3 regions of the Arthrobacter sp. CJ23 genome follow, and region 3 is predicted to be linked to each of the others. Evidence: riboswitches for the same ligand, from Rfam matches in the RefSeq annotation. Region 3 holds a riboswitch; each other region holds the start of a gene.

Region 1 (7,199 bases), 380 kb from region 3:
AAGGCGGGCAGAACTGTGGCCGAGGGCGCACGGGCAAAACAGGAGACACCGGAGAAGCAGGAACGAACCGGATCGCCGCGCTCAGCGAGGTTGCCGCGCGATGAACGCCGCGCCCAGCTGCTCAATGCCGCATTGGAAGTGTTTGTTGCCAACGGCTTCCACGGCGCCGCGATGGACGAGATCGCCGAGACCGCGCACGTGAGCAAGCCGGTCCTGTACCAGCACTTCCCGTCCAAGCGCGAGCTCTACATGGCGCTGCTGGACAGCCACCTGGCCACGCTGACGGAGCAAATGCTCTCGGCGCTGAACTCCACGTCCGACAACAAGGAACGCGTCCAGGCCGTCATGCGCGCGTACTACCGTTTCATCGCGAGCGACGACCAGGCCCACCGGCTGGTCTTCGAATCGGACCTCATCAACGATCCCGATGTCAGTTCGCGGCTGGAGACATTCAACAAGACCTTCGCCGACGCCGTCGCGCACGTCATCGCGGAGGACACCAAGCTGCCCCCGCTCGAGGCGCAGCTCCTGGGCCGCGGACTGGCCGGGATGGCGCAGGTCAGTGCCCGGTATTGGCTCGAAACGGACGGAAACCTGGACCTCGATGTGGCCAGCGATCTCATCTATCGTTTAGCTTGGCGCGGAATCAGTCGATTCCCCAAAGAGTCCTAGGCTACAAATAGAGGACTGACTTAATTCTTGATTGGCTTGGAGGCCTTGCTGTGGAAGTAAAGATCGGCATTCAGAACGTGGGCCGCGAAATCGTGCTGGAAACCGCCATGGATGCGGAGGCCGTCGCCAAGATCGTCGCCGAGGCCGTGTCCAAGGGCACCGAGCTGCGCCTGACCGACGAAAAGGGCCGCCAGATCATCGTCCCCGGCAACGTCCTTGGCTACGTGGAGATCGGCGCCGAGGAAGCCCGCCGCGTCGGTTTCGGCGTCCTCTAGGCACTCCCCGGAAACCAGGAGCCCCCATGCTTTCACTCGTCATCGTGGTCCTTGCCACCGCCGCCGCGGGCTTCATTGTCTGGGCAAATGACAAGCACCACGCAACGTACGGCATCATCCTGCCCGCCGGGGTGGCAGTGGCTGTGGGCATGCTGAGCTGGATCGTCTGCCTCCAGATCGGCCTGGGCTACCGGCCCGGCCTGACCTGGATGCCGTGGGTCCTGCCGATCGCCCTGGGTGCAGCGGCGTCCGTCGCAGCAGTGGCGTTCCTGGGCCGGGCGCGCGCCAAGCACGACATCCAGGCGCTGACCGCCGCGCTCAAGCTGTAGTTTCAGTCCTCGAGATCCGGCTCGTGCCCCGCTTCGGTGCACAGGCAGAGCCGGTTGCCTTGTGAATCCGTGACCACCACCCACCCGGGTGCGTGGTCATGGTTCATTAAGGCCCCGGTCGCCGCCGTTTTCTCGATGGCCGGGCCCGATTCGGCCAGGCTCCGGTGCACGTCCACGTGGATGCGGTTGGCGTTGGGCGTCGGCGATTCCTGGAACCACAGGGCCGGTCCCCTGCCATGGGGGTCCACGAGGTCCCCGTATCGTCCCTTGCGGTAGCCCAGGGCCACCCGCCAGACCTCGGAGATCGCTTCCGGATTGTCGGTGTCGATCGCCAGTTCCATGGTCCTGTACAGCCCGGGCTCGGCCACGGCTCCGGCGTCCGAGGCGGCAGCGCTGGCCGCGGTGGCGGCGGCGACGTCCCGGCTGCTCACCTCGGAGCCGGCGTCGTGCGAGGTGTACCGGAGGAAGACCCGGTTGTAGCGCCAGTCCAGATCGGGGTGGTGGTTCTGTTCTTCCGCGATCTGCCCGACGGCGGCAATCAGCGCCAGCGCGCCGGCTGCCGTCGGCGTTTTGTACACGGTGACGAGCCCGCCGAGCCGGTACCGCCAGTCCGGCAGTTCCGCCAAGGCGGCGTCGATCGCCGGCCTGGTGAGGACATTTTCCTTGCCTGCCATGGCTGCTCCTCGGCTTGGGACTCCCCGCTGGGGGACGCGCTTACAGGAACTCGGCCCGGCCTTCCATGGCCGAGGACGCCAATGCGTGCTCCCGGCGCGGAATCCGGCCCGCCTGCTTCGCCAGCCTACCGGCGATGACGGCGTGTTTGAAGGCCTCACCCATCAGGACGGGGTTCTGGGCGCGCGTCACTGCGGTGGCCAGCAGGACGGCGTCGCAGCCCAGTTCCATGGCCAGTGCGGCGTCGGAGGCCGTGCCGATTCCGGCGTCGAGCACCACGGGAACCGAGGCCCGGGACACGATCAGTTCGATGTTGTGCGGGTTCAGGATGCCAAGCCCGGTGCCGATGGGCGCGCCCAGGGGCATGACGGCGGCGGCGCCGAGGTTTTCCAGGCGCAGGGCCAGGACGGGATCGTCGTTCGTGTAGGCGAACACTTTGAAGCCGCGGTTCACCAGCTGTTCCGTGGCGTCCACCAGTTCCACGGCGTCCGGAAGCAGGGTGTGCTCGTCGGCAATGACTTCGAGCTTGACCCAGTCGGTTTCCAGGGCTTCGCGGGCCAGTTCGGCCGTCATCACGGCGTCCTTGGCAGTGAAACAACCCGCCGTGTTGGGCAGGACCCGGATGTTGTGGTCCAGCAGGAGCTGGAACAGGGACCCGGTTTCGGCCGGCGAGTAACGGCGCATGGCCACGGTGGTCAGTTCCGTGCCGGAGGCCAGCAGTGCGGCCCCCAGGCCGTCCAGGCTGGGCGCCCCGCCGGTGCCCATGATGAGGCGGGAGCCGAACTCCACGCCGTCGATCACCAGTGAATCAGTGCGCACCTCGGTGCCTGCTGCGGTCATGGTTCAGCCTCCCTGTACTGCGGTTACGAGTTCGAGTTCGTCGCCTTCTGCGAGCGCCGTGGCAGCCCACTGGCTGCGCGGCACCACTTCGGAATTGCGTGCGACGGCGACGCCCAGCTTGCCGCCGTCGGACGCCTGGCCGCGGTGGTCCAGCACGCGGCCGGTCACTTGGCTGACGAGGGTGGTGACGGAAGCGCCGTCGGAGAGCTCGTGGGCTGAGCCGTTGAGGGTGATGTTCATGCCGGATCCTTGCTTGCTGCGGAAGGGGTTGCTGCAGTGTGGACTGCTGATGTTGGGACGGATGAGCCGTGGCTTCCGGAGAAGCGGTCCGGGCGGAACCTGGACCACCGGGGGTCCTCCACTCCGGAGAGGAGCTGGCCGACGATCCGTGCGGCCACGGGGGTGAGCAGGACGCCGTGGCGGAAGAAGCCGGTGGCTACCACCAGGCCTTCGATGTCGCCGCGGCCGCCCTGGACGCGGCCGAGCAGGGGCGCGTTGTCCGGGGTGCCCGGCCGTGCCCGCGCCGTGGCTTCGAGCAGTTCTAGTTCGGCCACCGCGGGGACCAGGACCTGGGCGTCGCGGAGCAGCTGGTAAACGCCGCCGGCGGAGACGGCATTGGAGGAGGCGGACAGCCCGTCTTCACGCTGCGTCGCCCCGATCACCACGGTTCCGTCGTCCCGGGGAACGATGTAGACAGGCACGCCGCGCACCATGCCACGGACCGTGCAGGTCAGCAGCGGGCGGAGGTGTTCGGGAACGCGCAGCCGCAGGATGTCCCCGTAGACGGGACGCAAGGGCAGCGCGAGGCCCTCCGGGAGTCCGGCCAGGGCGGCGGCGCCGAGGCCGTTGGCCACCACAGTTTCCGCAGCCCGCACCACGGTTCCGTGCTGGGTCACGGTTCCGCCCCCAAGACCCGTCTCGGTCTCCAGTACTGCCCCGGCCACGCGGCCGTCCTCCCACAGGAGTGACGCGGCCCGGGCGCGGAGCGCAAAGCCATCCTCTGCCCCGGCCACCCAGCTGGGATCTCCCAGGCCGTGGTTGGCGAGGGACGCCAGGATCCGGCGGGCGAGCTTGCGGGGGTCCACCTGGTGGTCGGCGGGGATGACGAAGGCGCAGGAGATCTGTGGGCTCAGCAAGGGTTCGCGGCTCCGGGCTTCGCGGAGCGCCAGCGGTTCCACCGCCAGTCCGTGTGCCAGCTGGACGTCCCGGAGGTCGGCGAGCGCCCGCCGGTCCGCGGCGTCGGCACCCACGGCGAGGGTCGCCGTCGTGCGGTATCCGGTCCCAAGGGCCGCGTCCCCGGGATCCGACGCCGCCGGCAGCGTCCGTTCGAACTCCGGCCAGAGCGCCGAGGACTCCAGCATGAGGTCCAGGAGGTCTTCCTCCTGGTAGTGCAGTTCGCTGACGGGGGCCAGCATGCCGGCCGCGGCGTACGTGGCGCCCGTGGCCGGTGCGGGATCGATGAGGACTACGGAGCGTCCTGCTTTGCGGGCCTCCAGGGCGATGCCCAGCCCGATGATGCCTCCGCCGATCACGGCGACGTCCGCGTGCAGGGTGCCGGGACGGTTCTGCATTGTGTCAGCCATGGGGCTCCTTCCCTACGCCGGTACTAGCCGGATCAGGTCAAGCGGTCGGCGCTGAAGCCCTCTCAGCCGCGTGGCGTTTGTGACCGCCACTGCGGCTCCCGCAGTACCAGCCCAGTGTAAAGGAACTACGCTGTCTCCATGACCCAGCACGATGTCCACACCACGGCCCGCCTCTATCTCTGCACCGATGCCCGCAAGACGCAGGGCGATTTCGAAGACTTCGTCGATGCCGCTTTCGAAGGCGGCGTGGACATCATCCAGCTCCGCGACAAGTCCCTGGAAGCGGCCGAGGAACTCGAACTTCTCGAGGTCCTGCACAAGGTGGCCCACCGTCACGGACGCTTGTGGGCCGTCAACGACAGGGCCGATATTGCCCTGCTTTCCGGGGCTCCGGTGTTCCATATCGGCCAGAAGGACCTGCCGTTGCGCTCGGCCCGGCACATCCTCCACGACCCCACGGTGATCGGCCTGTCCACGCACACCACGGAGCAGATCGATGCCGCGATCGCAGCCGCCCCGGGCCGCAGCGGCCTGGACTATTTCTGCGTGGGCCCGGTCTGGGCAACGCCCACCAAGCCGGGTCGGGACGCCGTCGGCCTGGAGCTGGTCACATATGCAAAAGAAGCCGTGCGCAGGGCCGATGAGGAGACCGTGGGCGGCGTGCTGCTGCCCTGGTTCGCGATCGGCGGCATCGACCTCACAAACGTTGGGCAGGTCGTGGCAGCGGGTGCCGACAGGATCGTGGTGGTGCGTGCCATCACCGAAGCGGCGGACCCGACGGCGGCCGCCCGGGAACTGCTCGCCGCGCTCGACGCCGGGTAGCCAGTCAGTCCCTCACCGCTCATGCGCTTGGGCGCGAGGCCGCTCAGGCCGTCAGGCCGAGCCCGGTCATCCGGCGGGCGTGCCGCTCGGCGAGGTCCGCCGTCAGCTTCCCGAGGGTTTCCCGGGCGTCGCCGGTACTGCTGAGCAGCGGCCCCAGCAGGGCGTGTTCCATGCTGACGCGCTGGGCCTGGGTGAGGGCCTCGCCCACCAGACGGCGGCCCCACAGTGCCAGCCGGGAGGCAAGGCGCGGGTCCTCTGCCAGGGCGCGCTGCAGCAGATCACGCAGCACGGCCGTGGACTCCTCCGAGACCAGGATCCGCTCAACCACCTCACGGGTGTCCGCGTCGAGGAACTCGGACACTGACTTGTAGAAGTCCGAGGACACGGTGTCAATGACGTAGGCCTTCATCAGGGACTCGTACCAGTCGCCCGGCTTGGTGCGCTCGTGGAAGTGGTCCACGGAACGCTGGAACGGCAGCATGGTTTCCTCGGCATCTACGCCCAGCTCTTCGAGCCGGGCGCTGACCAGTTCGAAGTGCTGGAATTCGATCACCGCGATCCGGCCCAGCAAGGCACGGTCGTGCAGGGTAGGCGCGTAGCGCGCATCGGAGGAGAGACGCCCGAAGGCTGACAGTTCGCCATAGGCCATGACGCCCAGGAGGTCCGTCACGAGGCGCTGGTACGGAGCATTGCCGGCCGAAGATGTGCCCATGCTCCAAGACTAACCGCCGATTTCGGGCTAACCTGACTTTCGTGCCACATCATGGGATAGCGCCGAACGTCAGCGAACAGTCGTACCAGCTCGCGGAGGCATTTGCGGCCTTGCGGACCGAGCTGGAGCTGCCCGGCGCCTACCCGCAGGAAGCCCTGAAGGAGGCCGAAGCTGCGGTTTCCGCCCACGCCCTTCCGGATCGCGACCTCCGGGATGTCCCGTTCATCACCATCGACCCGGCCACCTCCACGGACCTCGACCAAGCCCTGTTCATCGAGCGCGCAGGCGAGGGCTACAAGGTGCTGTATGCCATCTCCGATGTGCCCTCCTTCGTGGCCCCGGGCGGGGCACTCGACTCCGAGACGCGCCACCGTGGGCAGACGTTCTACGCCCCGGACGGCAGGATCCCGCTCCACCCCGAGGTCATCAGCGAGAACGCTGGCAGCCTGCTGGCCGAGCAGGACTGTGCGGCGTTCGTGTGGGACTTCGACCTTGATGCGGCCGCGGAGGTCACGGCCGTGTCCGTCCGCCGGGCCACGGTCCGGAGCCGCGCCAAGCTGAGCTACAAGGGCGTGCAGGCCGAGATCGACGCCGGCACGGCCTCGCCCGTGCTGCAGCTCCTCAAGGAAGTGGGCCTCAAGCGTGTGGAGCTGGAGCGCCGCCGCGGCGGTGCCAGCCTGAACATGCCGGAGCAGGAAATCGTCCCCGTGCCCGACGGCGGGGGGTTCCGGATTGTGGCAGCGCCCAGCCTGCCGGTGGAGGACTGGAACGCCCAGATATCCCTGATGACGGGGATGGCCGCGGCCCAACTGATGCTGGACGGCAAGGTGGGGATCCTGCGCACCATGCCGGAACCGGACGAACGATCCCTGCGGCACTTCAAACGCCAGACGGCGGCCCTCGGCAGGCCCTGGGACGGCGAGATGAGCTACGGCGAATACCTGCGCACCCTGGATGCCACGGACCCCAAGCAATTGGCCATCCTGCACGCCGCCGGGATGCTGTTCCGCGGCGCAGGCTACACGCCGTTCGACGGAACGGTGCCCGACAATGTGGTGCAGTCTGCCATCGGCGCCCCCTATGCCCACACCACGGCTCCTCTGCGCCGGCTGATCGACCGCTTTGTCCTGGTGATCTGCGAGGCCCTGAGCAACGGCGGCTCCATCCCGTCATGGGTCCGCGACGCCCTCCCGTCCTTGCCCGCGATCATGGCCGCCTCGGACCAGCTCGCCGGGAAGATGGAGCGCATGGCCCTGGACACCGTGGAGGCGGCCCTGGTGGTCAACCACATTGG
Region 2 (7,199 bases), 1.4 Mb from region 3:
GGTCAGTGCATCCCTCATGCCGCACCTGCTTCCTGGCGCGTGCCGCTCCGCGAGGCGGGATCGAGGCGCAGTTCCGTGCCGCCCAGGACCGCGCTGAATTCCTCGTCGTGGGTCACGGAGACCACGGAGGTACCGGCGTCGAGCAGTTCGGAGAGGAACGACGCGAGCTCGGCCCAGGTGTTGGCGTCCTGGCCGAACGTCGGCTCGTCGAGGACCAGGACCTTGGGGTGGGCGGCGAGCACCGTGGCCACGGACAGCCGCCGCTTCTCCCCGCCGGAGAGCGTGTAGGGGTTGGCGTCCACCAGGTGCGTCAGGCGAAGCCGTTCCAGGAGTTCGTCCACGCGTTCTTCGCCGTGGCCCAGGTGGCGGGGTCCGAACATGAGCTCGTCGAGCACGCGGCCGGTGACGAACTGGTGCTCGGGCTCCTGGAAGACGGTGCCGATGCGGGAAATCAGCTGCTGGGCCTTCCACGCGAAGGGGTCTGTCCCGGCACCGCCGGACAGCCCGACGGCGGCCGACACCTTCCCGGCGACAGGCGCGAGGAGTCCGGCGAGCGTCAGCGCGAACGTCGACTTTCCGGCACCGTTGGGGCCGGTGATGGTCAGTGCCTGGCCGGCGCGCACCTGGGCGGTGATGCCGGACTGCACCGGGACGGGCGGGATGGTCTTGAAGCCGCGGCGGCGTGGCCGTTCCCGCGACACGGCGAGGTCCTGGGCGGCCAGGAGCAGCTCCGCCGGTTCCTCCGCGCGGGTGCGCGTGCGGGTGGCCGGAACGTAGCCCGGCACCCAGACCCCCGCAGCCATGAGCATGTTCCGGGCCTCGTCCAGGACCTGGTCGGGCGGGCCGTCGAGAAGCACGCCGGGCGTGCCGCTCCCGCCCGCGGAGCCGGCAGCGGAGCCTGGCTGGAGCACCACGATCCGGTCCACCAGGTCCTTCCAGACGGACACGCGGTGTTCCACCACCACCAGGGTGGCGCCGGTCTTGTCCAGGCAGCGGCCCACGGCGTCGCGGACTTCCAGCACACCGGCGGGATCCAGGTTGGCGGTGGGCTCATCCAGCAGGATCAGCCCGGGCCGCATCGCCAGGATGCCCGCCAGCGCAAGGCGCTGCTTCTGCCCGCCGGACAGGGCCGACGTCGGGTGGTCCAGCGCCAAACCGCCGCCGGCAATGCTGCGCAACCCCACGTCGTCGAGCGCTTCATGGACGCGCTTCCAGATCTCCGCACGGGGGACGGCGAGGTTCTCGGCGCCGAAGGCGACGTCGTCGCCCAGGCGCGAGAGAACCACCTGCGTTTCCGGGTCCTGCTGCATGAGCCCGGCACGGCCCCGCTGCCCGCGCGGTGCGGCGCCGTCGATCAGCAGCGAGCCGCTCTCGTCGGCGTCGTCGTCATCCCCGCCCAGCACGCCGGCCAGGGCATGCAGCAGCGTGGACTTGCCGGCGCCCGAAGGCCCCAGCAGCAGCACGCGCTCGCCCGGCCCGATCTCAAGGTCGAGGCCCTGGACGGCAGGGGTGGAGCGGCCGGCGTGCCGCCAGCCCCACCCCCGGGCGGAGACTGCGGCAGGCCGGCCCGCAGTGGAAGCGGCGTCGGAAACCGGCATCAGGAGAAGACAGGCTCCGAGAAGGCCTTGCGGGAGGCGAACGAGCTCAGAACACCGGTCCTGGCCAGGCCACGGGTGGCGATCCAGGACAGCGCACCGGCGATGATTGCGCCGGAGATCGCGCAGAACACGATGTAGGCGGCCTTGTCGCCGGCTTCATAGGCGATGTTCCAGCCCCACGGCGCGAACGAGTCGTTCAGGCCGCAGAACAGGCCCGCACCGGCGCCGGCCAGCAAGGATACCGGCAGATTGAACTTCTTGTAGGCGAAGGCGGCGAACACCAGTTCCGCGCCGAGGCCCTGCAGCAGCCCGGAAATCAGCACGGTGGTGCCGTACTGGGAACCCATGATGAGCTCGCCCGTGGCGGCGACGGTTTCGCAGAACAGGGCCGCGCCCGGCTTGCGGATGATAAGCATGCCCAGCACGGCCGGAATCATCCAGCCGCCGGCGATCAGGCCGGTAAGGGGCGGGTACGTGGCGTTCATCGGTGTGGAGACGAGGGCCGCGCCCTGGGACCATGCCCAGAAGATCACGCCGCCGGCGATGGCGATCAATGCCGCCACCACGATGTCCACAACGCGCCAGTTGTAGCTGGCTTTCTTAAAGCTTGCTGTTGTCATTTCTGCCTCCTGAGTTACAGGAGGGGAAAGTGTTCCCCGGCTTCCGGACGGCCTGTGCCGCCCGCGGATCCGGACACTCTGAGAACTCGACTCCCTTACGCCGGTACTAACCGGATCAGGTTCGAGGGTCTGCGGCTGTCCGCACTCTCAGCGCCCTTCCACCGGCTGCATCCCTGCAGTGCCCGACGGCGGCGCTCCCCTGTCGTGATAAATCTGCCCTGATGGGCGTTCTCCAGTTTACACCTCGGGGCAGTTCCGGGCTTTTGGGGAGGGTCATATTGGGGGCGGGACGAGGTGGGTGCGATTCTGCTGGATCATCCGGGCCCTGACTCAAGTGCGGCCCGTCCTGGCGCGGGGGCAAGGGCAAGCCTGAGAGAATGATCCAGCAGAACTGCCGCAGCGAAGGGGCCCCATGACCAGCACAGACGGAAGCAACGGCGTCACGCCCCGGAACCCAGTGCCTGGAAGGACGGCGCCAGAACGTCCCGCCCCCGGCAGCACCGTGCCCGAACCGAGGCTCGCCGCGAGCGTCATCCTCCTGCGTGATGCCCCGGGCGGCCTCGAAACCTTCGTCCAGCACCGTGTGGCCACCATGGACTTCGCCGCCGGAATGGTGGTGTTCCCCGGCGGACGCGTGGACGCCGCGGACAAGGCCGGCCGGGAGTACCCGGACGGGCTGCTGGATGCCCACGCCCAGGACTGGAAGCTGGCTTCGATCGGGGCCGGCGCAGGCTCCGCACAGGCCCGCGCCGACGCCGGAATGGTACTGGCCGCAGCGCAACGCGAAGTGTTCGAGGAGGCCGGGCTCCGGCTTGACGCCGCGGACCTTCGCCCGTGGGCCAACTGGGTCACCCCGCCGGACATGCCCAAGCGCTTCGACACCTACTTCTACGTGGCCCGTCCCGCGCCGGGAGCCGAGCCGCGGCACCAGACCACGGAGGCGTCGTCGTCGCTCTGGATGCCGGTCCGCGACATCCTGGCCGCCGAAGAGGCCGGGAGACTGAAACTCATGCCGCCCACCTTGTTCCTGCTCAAGGAGGTAGGCGCGCTGGGGGGCGTGGAGGCCGTCTGGTCCGCCGAGCACCCGATCGTCCCGGTACATCCCGCCGCAGGTGCCATGGCGGCTTTCCTGAAGGGCCGCACGAACCGCCGCTAAGCCGCCGGGGCGGTGATCTCCGCTGCTCCGCCGCTCACGACGATTCCGCCGCTTGGAGGAATGTCGACGGTGAGCACGCTCGGACGGCCCACGTGGCTTCCCTGGTGCATCGCCCCGCCCGCCCCGCAGCCGCATCCGGCGAGGTGCCAGGCGCTAGGCTGGGGGTCATGAACCTCTTCTTCAAGCTTCTTGGCACCGGAGTGAGCATCGGCGCGGGAATCGTCGGCAGCAAACTCGTCAACGCGGCCTGGGAAAAGTCCACCGGCAAGAAGCCGCCCAAGGGCCACGACGACATGGAAACCAGCCTGCGTTCGGCCCTCGTTTTCGCGCTCATTTCGGGCACCGTCAGCACCCTCATCCAGGTCCTGGCCAGCCGCGGCACCCAGCGCGCCATCGCCCGATTCGCCAAGACCCAGGACATCGTCTAGCCAGCTTCTGTCAGTCCGAAGCCCTGCCGGCCGTTTCGCGCCCGGCGGCCTTTTGGTCTGCCCGCTCCCCCGCGGCCTTCTGGATCACAGCCTCCAGCTCGTCGGCGGTGAGCAGTTCCCGGTGGCCGTGCTTGGTACGGTAGCCCGAGCGGCCCACCATGTGCGCGGACACGGGAACGGTCAGCAACTGGAAGATCCAGGCCACCACCAGCACGGGCCACACCCACCAGGTCCGCATCTGCAGCCCGATGGCGGCCAGCAGCAGGAACAGGCCCAGCACCTGCGGCTTGGTGGCGGCGTGCATGCGGCTCATGAGGTCCGGGAAACGCAGCAGGCCCACGGCCGCGGCGAGGGACATGAGCGCCCCCACCACAAGGAAGACGGCGGTGACGGCGTCGATCACGGCGTCCGCGCCCGAAGCATCAGGAGTCATTGGGCTGTTCCCTCCGGTCGGCCACGAAGCGGGCCACGGTCACCGAGCCGATGAAGCCGATCACCGTGAGCGCCACCAGCAGCATGAGGTTGTTGAGGTGCCGGTTCACGGCCATGTCGATCGCGAGCGCGGCGCCCAGGATGGCCAGCAGCACGTCCGAGGCGAGCACGCGGTCCAGCAGGGACGGCCCGACGGCGATGCGGATGATCGCGCCGGCGGCGGCGAAGCTGAGGATCACGGCCGTGACGATGAGAACGATGTCCTTCACAGCGCTGCTCCTTCCGTGGCGGGCCGGTCTTCGGCCCTGAGTGCGTCGAGTTCCGCGCGCGTGCCCATGATGCGGATCAGTCCGGCCTCGATGTCCTGGACCTCGCGGCGGATCCGGGCGATGTCGGCCGGTGTGGTGACGTTGAGGGCGTGGATGTAGAGGGTGGAGGTGGAGCGGTCCACTTCCACCACCAGCGAGCCCGGGATCAGCGAGATGACGTGTCCGGTGGCCGTCACCATGAGATCCGAATGGCTCCGCAGAGGGACGGCGACGACGGCGTTGCGCACCTTGGGGCCGGACAGCACGGCCAGGTACATGACCTGGTAGCTCGCGGCTGCCACCTTGGCGAGGAACCCCAGTGCAAACGGGATGGCGCGCAGGATGTTGAAACGCCCGCTCAATTCCACGGGCGGCAGGTAGAAGAGCTTGGCCACCAGGATGGCGATCAGGGCTCCGAACAACAGGTTGCCGGGGCTGAAGTCCTGCCACAGGGCACCCCAGACAATCACGAGCCAGACCAGCAGGGGCAGCTCGGTCTTGAACGAAATAGGTTTCCGGCTCATTTGCCACCCCCCGGCTGCGCGGCAGTGTCCGGCTGTGCGGCATTACCCGGCTGGGCCGCCTGCGAACCCTGCCCGGGCAGCGGCGGCACCACGGCGCCGTCGCCGAGGACGGAGTGGATATACGCGGAACGGTCCAGCATGACTTCTCCGGAGTGGCCTGCCACTTTGAAAAGCGGCCCGGCGAAGACGGTAAGCGCAACACCAAAGGCCACCAGGGCCGCCGTCGCTCCCACCATGCTCCGCGGCAACAGCCCCACAGTCCCGCGGCCCGCCGGAACGGGGGTCAGCAGCACGGGGTCCGGGTACTCGGCGTCCTCGGGCTTGCGCCAGAAGGCACGGTTCCACACACGGGCGATGGCCAGGAGGGTGAGCAGGCTGGTGACCACGCCGCCCACCACCAGCACCAGGGCCAGCGGCGTGCCCAGCTCCACGCCGGCCTGCAGGAGGCCGAGCTTGCCGAGGAAGCCTGAGAAAGGCGGGATGCCGGCGAGGTTCATGGCCGGGATGAAGAAGAGCAGCGCCAACAGCGGTGAGAGCTTGGCCAGCCCGCCCAGCCGGTCCATGGAGGAACTGCCTCCACGGCGTTCGATCAGGCCCGCCACCAGGAACAGGCTGGTCTGCACGGTGATGTGGTGGGCCACGTAGAACACGGCGGCGCCCAGCCCTGCGGCGGACGACATCGCCAGGCCGAACACCATGTAGCCGATATGGCTGACCAGGGTGAAGGAGAGCAGGCGTTTGATGTCGCTCTGCGCCAGCGCGCCCAGGATGCCCACCACCATGGTCAGCAGCGCCACCACCATCAATGGCACGTTCAGGGTGTCTCCGGGGAACAGGAGCGTCTCGGTCCGGACCATGGCGTAAACGCCCACCTTGGTCAGGAGGCCGGCGAACACGGCGGTGACCGGGGCGGGGGCAGTCGGGTAGGAGTCCGGCAGCCAGAAGGACAGCGGGAACACGGCCGCCTTGATTCCGAAGGCCACCAGCAGCATGACATGGAGCAGGTTCTGCGTGCCCTGGTCCAGTTCGGCCAGTTTGATCGCAAGATCGGCCATGGTGATGGTTCCGGTGGCCCCGTAGATCATGGCAATCGCGATCAGGAACAGCACCGAGGAGACCACGGACACCACCACGTAGGTGACGCCGGCGCGGATGCGCGGCCCCGTCCCGCCGAGCGTCATGAGCACGTAGCTTGCCGTCAGCAGGATCTCGAAGCCCACATACAGGTTGAAGAGGTCGCCGGTGAGGAAGGCGTTGGACACCCCGGCCACCAGGATCATGTAGGTGGGGTGGAAGATCGAGACGGGCGCTTCCTGGTCGCCGTCGGCCATGCCCTGCCCCGTGGCGTAGACGAGCACCGCCAGGCTCACCACGGACGAGACCACAAGCATGAGCGAAGAGAACTGGTCCACCACCATCACCACGCCCCACGGCGGCATCCAGCCGCCGATCGTGACGGACGTGGTGCCGCCGTCCCAGACGGACGCCAGCAGGATGCATTCGAGCAGCAGGGTCGCGGACAGCAGGCCGATGCTGACGGCCCGCTGGGCTGCCGAGTGCCGGATCAGCAGGAAGGTCAGTGCGGCGCCCAGGATGGGGAGGACGACGGCGAGCGGTGCCAGATTGGCGAGGTTCACGCGGTGCCTCTTTCTTTAGGATCGCTTGCCGGGGAGTCCGTGCCGGCGCCGGCGCCGGTTACGCCCGGCCCGCCGGCGTCGTCGGGGCCGATGAGCCCGTCAGGCCCTGCAGCCGTCAGCGCGAACTCCGAGGTCTCCAGGGGCACAAAGGCGTCGTCCTCGGCGTCGAAGCTGGGGGTCTTGGCCACGCGGCGGTCTTCCATGTCGTCCTGGATCTCGTCCTGGCGGGCCAGGGCCCAGGTGCGGTAGATGATGCCGAGCATGAACGCGGTGACGGCGAAGGAAATCACGATCGACGTCAGGATCAGCGCCTGGGGAAGGGGATCGTTGTAGGCGCCGGGCTCCGTGTCCTTGTTGAAAAAGGGCGCCAGGCCGGCATATCCGCCGGTGCTCAGGATCAGCAGGTTGGTTGCGTTGGCCAGCAACATGAGGCCCAGGAGCACCCGGGTGAGGCTGCGTTCCAGGATCAGGTAGATCCCGCACGCATACAGGGTGC
Region 3 (7,199 bases):
GTTCTTGGCACTGACCTTGACATCCTCAGGGCTGTCAACGATCCCGCGGACCAGGTGCTCGAGCGCTTCTGCCAGCAACTTACTCAGCCTCGGTGGTCTCTGCTTCAGCAGCCTCGGCCGGAGCTTCAGCAGCTTCGTCCTTCTTGGCCTTCTTGGTGATGGCTTCCGGGATGATGACGGAACCCTTCTCCGGTGCAACGAAGGCAGCCTTCGGAGCCTTGGTCTTCAGGGTGCCTTCCTGGCCCGGGAGGCCCTTGAACTTCTGCCAGTCACCGGTGATCTTGAGGATCGCGGCAACCTGCTCGGTCGGCTGGGCGCCGACGGAGAGCCAGTACTGGGCGCGGTCGGAAACGACCTCGATGTACGACGGCTCTTCGGTCGGGTGGTACTTGCCGATCTCTTCGATCGCACGGCCATCGCGCTTTGCGCGGGAGTCCATGACGACGATGCGGTAGTACGGTGCGCGCATCTTACCGAAGCGCTTAAGGCGAATCTTTACGGCCACTTTTGTGGTCACTCCTGTTTCTGAAACGGGGTTGAGCCCAGCATTCTGCACCCGTGGGGCGGGCCATACTAGAGGGTTCGAAGGACAAGATTTAGGCACGGAGAGAGGGGCCGCGCCGATCAAGTACCTGTCCATTGTGCCAGATGACAGAAACTATTTCGAGCCGCGCCACCCCGAAGGGCCACCGGCGGGTCGCCAACGGCTCCCCGGACGGCGGAAAAGGCTACTCGGACCAGACGTACAGGCCCGCGCGGTCGGCGGATTCCACCTCGACCGCCAGCTTTGCAAGCTGCTGGACGTACCGGCGCGATTCCTCGGCGCCGAACGGCATGTCGTCCTGTCCGGCCCAACCGTCGGCCACCTCTTCGAGCACGTTGCCTTCGCCTTCGCTTTCGTAGCTCAGCAGCTCCGCGAGGGCCCGGACCATGGCATCGGGCACGCCAAGCAAGGCGTCACTGGTGACGTCAACCAGGGCGAGTTCGTAGTCAGCACCGCCCGCATGGACGGCCTTTCCCGCGAGGTCACCCAGCTGCTCCACCTCAAAGTCGCTGATTCCCGGGATCCTGACGGCGGCGCCAGCGGCGGCCGCACCCTTTTCCAAGGCTGACGCCCGCTTGAGTGCTTCAGCGTGGGTGGCAACAAAGATTTCGGCAAAACCCATGGAGAGTACTCTCATTCCTTCTAACGGACCGTGATGCTGGCAGGAAGCCGGCACGGCAGCCCGGATGGTGCCGCACCGTCACAGCCCAGCCTAGTGCAGCCGGGTCCCTCAGCGGATGGCCACTCGGAGCCGGTTACGCCACGGATCCTCGAAGCGCAGCTCCAGGCCGGTGTGGTGGCTTTCGATGCCCGCGACCTTGAGGCGGTCGGCCAGGGCACCGATGTCATCGCCGGACGGCACTTCGATCACTACCTCGCCCAGGCCCAGCGTGTCTTTGCGCGGACCGGCACCCCGGCTGTTCCAGACATTCATGGCCATGTGGTGGTGGTAGCCGCCGGCGGAAACGAACAGCGCCTGCCCATGCCAGCCGGCGGTCTTTTCGAAGCCGAGGGCGTCCACGTAGAAGTCCTGCGCCGTCTGCACGTCACCCACCTGGAGGTGGACATGCCCGACGCCGGCGTTCGCCCCACGCTGGCCGCTCACGGCGGCTTCGCTCAGGTGCTGCTGGAGGTAGCGCTGAGGGGGCAGCGGAAGGCTGTCCATGACAACAGTATTGCCGTTCCACTGCCAGCCTTCGCGGGGCTTGTCGTAGTAGAGCTCGATGCCGTTGCCCTCGGGGTCCGTGAAGTAGAAGGCCTCGCTGACCAGGTGGTCGGCGCTCCCTACGAAGGCCTGCGGCTCGAACTGCGCGGCGGTGGCCACCGTGGCGGCGAGCGCGGCCTGGTCTTCGAACAGCAGGGCGGTGTGGAACAGGCCCGCTTCGCCCCGGCCGGGGATGTGGAGCCCGGCCGCCGGGGAAAGGTGCACCAGCGGCTTGCCGACGCGGCCGAAGTAGACGCCGCCGTCCTGCTCGGCCACGGCGTCCAGGCCCAGGGCGTCCCGGTAGTAGCCGCTCATGAGCTTCATGTCGCCGACCTTGAGCATGACGGTGCCCATGGTGAGTTCGGCAGGAAGAAGGTCCTGGCTGGATGGTGTGGTCATGCGAAGCTCCCGGGTCCTGTTGGTGCCGACGTTCGGCATCCTCTACCTATCTAAATTACTTGAAGCTTCAATTTATTCCTAACCGGCCGAATTCGTCCGGATAATGTTCCCGCGCAGCACGATGTGCCTGAGTCCACGCACGGTGGACAGGTCCGCGCGCGGATCGTCCGCGCAGAGCACGACGTCGGCGCTGGCGCCTTCGCCGATACCCTCGACCCCAAGCCAGTCCCGGGCTCCCCAGCAGGCGGCGTCCAAGGCAGCGGCAGCCGGGAGGCCGGCGTCGTGCAGTGCCAGGATCTCATCGGCAATCCGGCCATGCCGGATGACGCTCCCGGCGTCGGTCCCGGCACGGACCGCCACACCGGCTTCGAAGGCTTCCAGGACGCGCTCCTTGCGGCGCTCCCACAGCCTGGTCATGTGTGCCGCGTAGACGGGGAACTTGCCGGCGGCCTGGACGGCGATGTCCGGGAAGGTTTCGATATTGACCAGCGTGGGGACGATCGGCACACCCTGGCCGACCAGCCGCGGGATGTGCCGCGGGAGCAGGCCCGTGGCGTGCTCGATGCAGTCGATCCCGGCGTCGAGCATGTCATCGATGGTGTCCTCGGCGAAGCAGTGCGCCGTGACGCGGGCGCCCTCGTCGTGCGCGGCGGCAATGGCGTCCTTGACGGTCGCGGCCGGAAAGCAGGCCGCCAGGTCACCGGTCCCCCGGTCGATCCAGTCGCCCACCAGCTTGACCCAGCCGTCGCCGGCACGGGCCTGCTTGCGGACGGCCTCCACGAGGTCCGCCGGTTCCACTTCCTCGCCCAGGCCCCGGATGTAGCGGCGGCTCCTGGCAATGTGGCGCCCCGCCCTGATGAGCCGCGGCATGTCCGGCCGCTGCTGGATCCAGCGTGTGTCGCTGGCCGAGCCGGCGTCACGGATCAGCAGAGTTCCGGCGTCGCGGTCTGCCGTGGCCTGGGCCAGGGCGGTCCCTTCGTCAACAGCGCCGCCCTTGCCGAGGCCCACATGGCAGTGCGCGTCTACGAAGCCGGGCACCACCCAGCCGTCCAGCACCGCGTCCGGTTCCGCGGCCGGCCGTTCGAACGTCAGTAGCCCGTCCACGGACCAGAGCCCGCGACGCTCCTGCTCGGTCCCGGTGAGCACGGTTCCGCTGAATTCGATGATGTTGGCCATGGGGAAATCCTAATCCGGCCGGGAAATCCTGGTCCGGCCGCAACATGACTGCTCTTGACCCCGGGCATGGCGGCGGCTGTGGTAGCTTCGTCTACGACCACACGGGGGCCCTTGCATGGGCTGAGATCAGGCTGACGCTGCCTGCGACCGTTGAACCTGTCCGGGTAATGCCGGCGAAGGAAGTGAGTAATCCTTGAGCACCACAGAAACACAGCACAGCCCTGCCCAGAACGAGGCAGCAGCGGTCACCCAGTCGCTGAAATCCCACTCCTTGGCGTACCTCGAGGACCCCGCCAACGGCATCCGGGTTCCTGTCACGGAGATCGCGCTGGAGCCCTCCCCCAACGGTGAAGCCAACGCGCCTTTGCAGGTGTACCGGACCGCCGGTCCGGGCAGCGACCCCGTGGTGGGGCTGGAGCCGTTCCGCTCCGCCTGGATCGAAGCACGCGCCGACACCGAGGTCTACTCGGGACGCGAGCGGAACCTGCTCGACGACGGCAAGTCCGCCGTGCGCCGCGGCGCAGCCTCCGCGGAGTGGAAGGGCGCGCAGCCGGTGCCCCGCCGCGCCGTCGAGGGCAAGGTCGTCACGCAGATGCACTACGCCCGGCAGGGCGTGGTGACGCCCGAGATGCAGTTCGTGGCACTGCGCGAAAACTGCGATGTTGAACTGGTCCGCAGCGAAGTGGCCGCCGGCCGCGCCATCATTCCCAACAACATCAACCACCCGGAATCCGAGCCGATGATCATCGGCAAGGCCTTCCTGGTGAAGATCAACGCCAACATCGGCAACTCCGCCGTCACCAGCTCCATCGCCGAGGAAGTGGACAAGCTGCAGTGGGCCACCCAGTGGGGCGCGGACACCGTCATGGACCTGTCCACCGGCGATGACATCCACACCACCCGCGAATGGATCATCCGCAACTCCCCTGTTCCGATCGGCACCGTGCCGATCTACCAGGCGCTGGAAAAGGTCAACGGCGAGGCCAACAAGCTCACCTGGGAAATCTTCCGCGACACCGTGATCGAACAGTGCGAGCAGGGCGTGGATTACATGACCATCCACGCCGGCGTGCTGCTGCGGTACGTGCCGCTCACGGCGAACCGCGTCACGGGCATTGTCTCGCGCGGCGGGTCCATCATGGCAGGCTGGTGCCTGGCCCACCACGAGGAGAACTTCCTCTACACGCACTTCGACGAGCTGTGCGAGATCTTCGCCAAGTACGACGTCGCGTTCTCCCTCGGCGATGGCCTGCGGCCGGGAGCGACGGCGGACGCCAACGATGCTGCCCAGTTCGCCGAGCTGGACACGCTGGCGGAGCTCACGCAGCGCGCCTGGGAATTCGACGTCCAGGTCATGGTGGAAGGTCCGGGCCACGTCCCCTTCCACCTGGTCCGCGAAAACGTCGAACGCCAGCAGGAACTCTGCAAGGGCGCCCCTTTCTACACCCTGGGCCCGCTGGTCACGGATGTGGCCCCCGGCTACGACCACATCACCTCGGCCATCGGCGCCACGGAGATCGCCCGCTACGGCACGGCCATGCTCTGCTATGTCACGCCCAAGGAACACCTGGGCCTGCCGAACAAGGACGACGTCAAGACCGGCGTGATCACCTACAAGATCGCGGCCCACGCTGCCGACCTTGCCAAGGGCCACCCGGGCGCGAACGAACGAGACGACGCCCTGTCCAAGGCACGCTTCGAGTTCCGCTGGCGCGACCAATTCGCGCTGTCCCTTGACCCGGTCACGGCCGAGGCGTTCCATGACGAGACCCTCCCGGCCGAACCCGCCAAGACGGCGCACTTCTGCTCCATGTGCGGGCCGAAGTTCTGCTCCATGCGCATCAGCCAGGACATCCGCGACGAGTACGGTTCCGCGGAGTCACAGGCCGCCATCGCCGAGCTGTACAGCGGCATGCGGGAAAAGAGCCAGGAATTCCTGGCCTCGGGCGGCAAGGTCTACCTGCCGGAGCTGCAGCTTCCGGTGCCGGCGGCGGCTGTCGCGTCAAGCGAAGGCGCGTCAGGAAGCCTGAACTGAGCGGGCACGGCTGACATCAGCCAGGAAGGAGCGGATGATCCGGTTTCCTTCGGCTGAATCCTGGGGCCGGTGTCCTCCTGCTGCAACGCGGCGGAGGGCGCCGGTTTCCTGCAGGTAGCCGGCGATTTCCTCGTACAGCGGCTCCCAGCCGCCGGTGAGGACGAGCGTGGGCACGCCGGGGACGATGTGCAGCGGGGCCTCCCACGGCGGGGCCTGGAGCCGGAGCCGGCGTGCGGTGCGGCGGGCCTCTGGGGTGTCGAGCCCGCCCGGCTCCATCGAGAAGGCGCGGCGGACGTACTCGCGCTGGTAATCGTCGTCGCTGAGCTGGTGCCGGACCGCGAACAGCGGTTCCATGAGTGCCCGGTAGGCGGCGGTGGCGGGCAGTTCGGCCGTCAGGGACAGGCAGGCCGGCTCCACCAGGGTGAGGGAACGGACCAGGTCCGGCCGGGCCACGGCGGCGAGCATGGCCGAGATGGCACCCTCGGCGTGGGCCACAACGTGCCCGCCGGCGGGGTTGTCCGAGATGGCGCCGATGATGATGGAGATGTCCTGGGCGACGTCGGATTCCACCGGTTCGGCTGCCGGGTCGAAACCGTTCCGGCGCAGGAACAGGGCGTCGTAGTCCAGGGCCATGCCGTGCTGCTTGGGCCAGGCGGCGGCACCGAAACTGCCGGCGCCGTGCACAAAGACTACGCGCTGCTTTTGCATGATTTCACCCTATGCCACGGCCCGGACATCCCAACTGAGTAGCGCTAAGTGTCGTTATGAGCGTTCAAAACGACACTTGGCGCTACTCAGTTGGGTGGGAAAGCACGCGCCTTACTTGCCGAGGAACTTGTCGAAGCCCTTGGGCAGGTTCAGCGAGGAGGGGTCGAAGTCCGTTGCGCCCTGGCCGAAAGCGGCACCGGTGGGCGCTGCGGCAGCGGCGGCGCTGCGCTTGGCCTCGGCGTCGCGCAGTTCCTGGGCTGCCTTGGCCGGGTTGCCCGAGCGTGCCTTCTTCTTCGGGGCGCTCTTGCCGCCCTTGCGGCCGCCGGGACCACCAAGTCCGGGCATGCCCGGCATGCCGCCGCCCTGGGCCAGCTTCTTCATCATCTTCTGGGCCTGCGCAAAACGCTCCAGCAGGCCGTTGACCTCGGAGACGGTGACGCCGGAACCCTTGGCGATGCGGGCGCGGCGGGAGCCGTTGATGATCTTCGGTGCCACGCGCTCGTGCGGCGTCATGGAGCGGACCACGGCCTCGACGCGGTCGATCTCGCGCTCGTCGAAGTTCTCCAGCTGCTGGCGGATGTTCTGCGCACCCGGCATCATCATGAGCATCTTCTTCATGGAGCCCATGTTGCGGATCTGCTGCATCTGGGCGAGGAAGTCGTCCAGGGTGAAGTCTTCCTGGTCGGCGAACTTCTTCGCCATCCGGGCGGCTTCGTCCTTGTCCCAGTTCTTCTCGGCCTGTTCGATCAGGGTGAGGACGTCGCCCATGTCCAGGATGCGGGAGGCCATGCGGTCCGGGTGGAAGAGCTCGAAGTCGTCCAGGCCTTCGCCGGTGGACGCGAACATGACCGGCTTGCCGGTGACGGACGCCACGGAGAGGGCGGCACCACCGCGGGCGTCGCCGTCGAGCTTGGACAGCACGATGCCCGTGAAGTTGACGCCCTCATCGAAGGCGAGCGCCGTGTTGACGGCGTCCTGGCCGATCATGGAGTCGATCACGAACAGCACTTCGTTCGGGATGATCGCCTGGCGGATGCGGCGCGCCTGGTCCATCATGTCGGCGTCGACGCCGAGACGGCCGGCGGTGTCCACGATCACGACGTCGTGCAGCTTCTGGCGGGCTTCCTCCACGC

Evidence for each region. A riboswitch is a leader RNA that binds a small molecule or an ion and turns the genes downstream of it on or off. The one in region 3 is predicted to bind thiamine pyrophosphate.
Region 1: linked by a shared signal. The riboswitch ahead of NVV90_RS14295 (FAD-dependent oxidoreductase) and the one ahead of thiC (phosphomethylpyrimidine synthase ThiC) in region 3 are both predicted to bind thiamine pyrophosphate.
Region 2: linked by a shared signal. The riboswitch ahead of NVV90_RS18940 (ECF transporter S component) and the one ahead of thiC (phosphomethylpyrimidine synthase ThiC) in region 3 are both predicted to bind thiamine pyrophosphate.

What each region holds. Positions count from the first base shown of each region.
Region 1 is NZ_CP102950.1:3,201,946-3,209,144, forward strand. It holds gene NVV90_RS14265 (TetR/AcrR family transcriptional regulator) at 16-672, shown strand; gene NVV90_RS14270 (DUF3107 domain-containing protein) at 723-947, shown strand; gene NVV90_RS14275 (hypothetical protein) at 974-1,276, shown strand; gene NVV90_RS14280 (4a-hydroxytetrahydrobiopterin dehydratase) at 1,279-1,950, opposite strand; gene NVV90_RS14285 (thiazole synthase) at 1,991-2,788, opposite strand; gene thiS (sulfur carrier protein ThiS) at 2,792-3,028, opposite strand; gene NVV90_RS14295 (FAD-dependent oxidoreductase) at 3,025-4,371, opposite strand; TPP riboswitch at 4,364-4,483, opposite strand; gene thiE (thiamine phosphate synthase) at 4,510-5,193, shown strand; gene NVV90_RS14305 (ferritin-like domain-containing protein) at 5,237-5,905, opposite strand; gene NVV90_RS14310 (RNB domain-containing ribonuclease) at 5,947-7,199, shown strand, end outside.
Region 2 is NZ_CP102950.1:4,196,875-4,204,073, forward strand. It holds gene NVV90_RS18930 (energy-coupling factor transporter transmembrane protein EcfT) at 1-18, opposite strand, end outside; gene NVV90_RS18935 (ABC transporter ATP-binding protein) at 15-1,598, opposite strand; gene NVV90_RS18940 (ECF transporter S component) at 1,598-2,218, opposite strand; TPP riboswitch at 2,293-2,429, opposite strand; gene NVV90_RS18945 (NUDIX domain-containing protein) at 2,631-3,374, shown strand; gene NVV90_RS18950 (DUF4235 domain-containing protein) at 3,542-3,802, shown strand; gene mnhG (monovalent cation/H(+) antiporter subunit G) at 3,813-4,235, opposite strand; gene NVV90_RS18960 (monovalent cation/H+ antiporter complex subunit F) at 4,225-4,503, opposite strand; gene NVV90_RS18965 (Na+/H+ antiporter subunit E) at 4,500-5,066, opposite strand; gene NVV90_RS18970 (Na+/H+ antiporter subunit D) at 5,063-6,703, opposite strand; gene NVV90_RS18975 (Na(+)/H(+) antiporter subunit C) at 6,700-7,199, opposite strand, start outside.
Region 3 is NZ_CP102950.1:2,820,644-2,827,842, forward strand. It holds gene NVV90_RS12560 (RNA-binding protein) at 1-78, opposite strand, end outside; gene rpsP (30S ribosomal protein S16) at 80-505, opposite strand; gene NVV90_RS12570 (hypothetical protein) at 729-1,166, opposite strand; gene NVV90_RS12575 (VOC family protein) at 1,275-2,147, opposite strand; gene NVV90_RS12580 (amidohydrolase family protein) at 2,226-3,323, opposite strand; TPP riboswitch at 3,415-3,522, shown strand; gene thiC (phosphomethylpyrimidine synthase ThiC) at 3,517-5,358, shown strand; gene NVV90_RS12590 (alpha/beta fold hydrolase) at 5,341-6,066, opposite strand; gene ffh (signal recognition particle protein) at 6,178-7,199, opposite strand, start outside.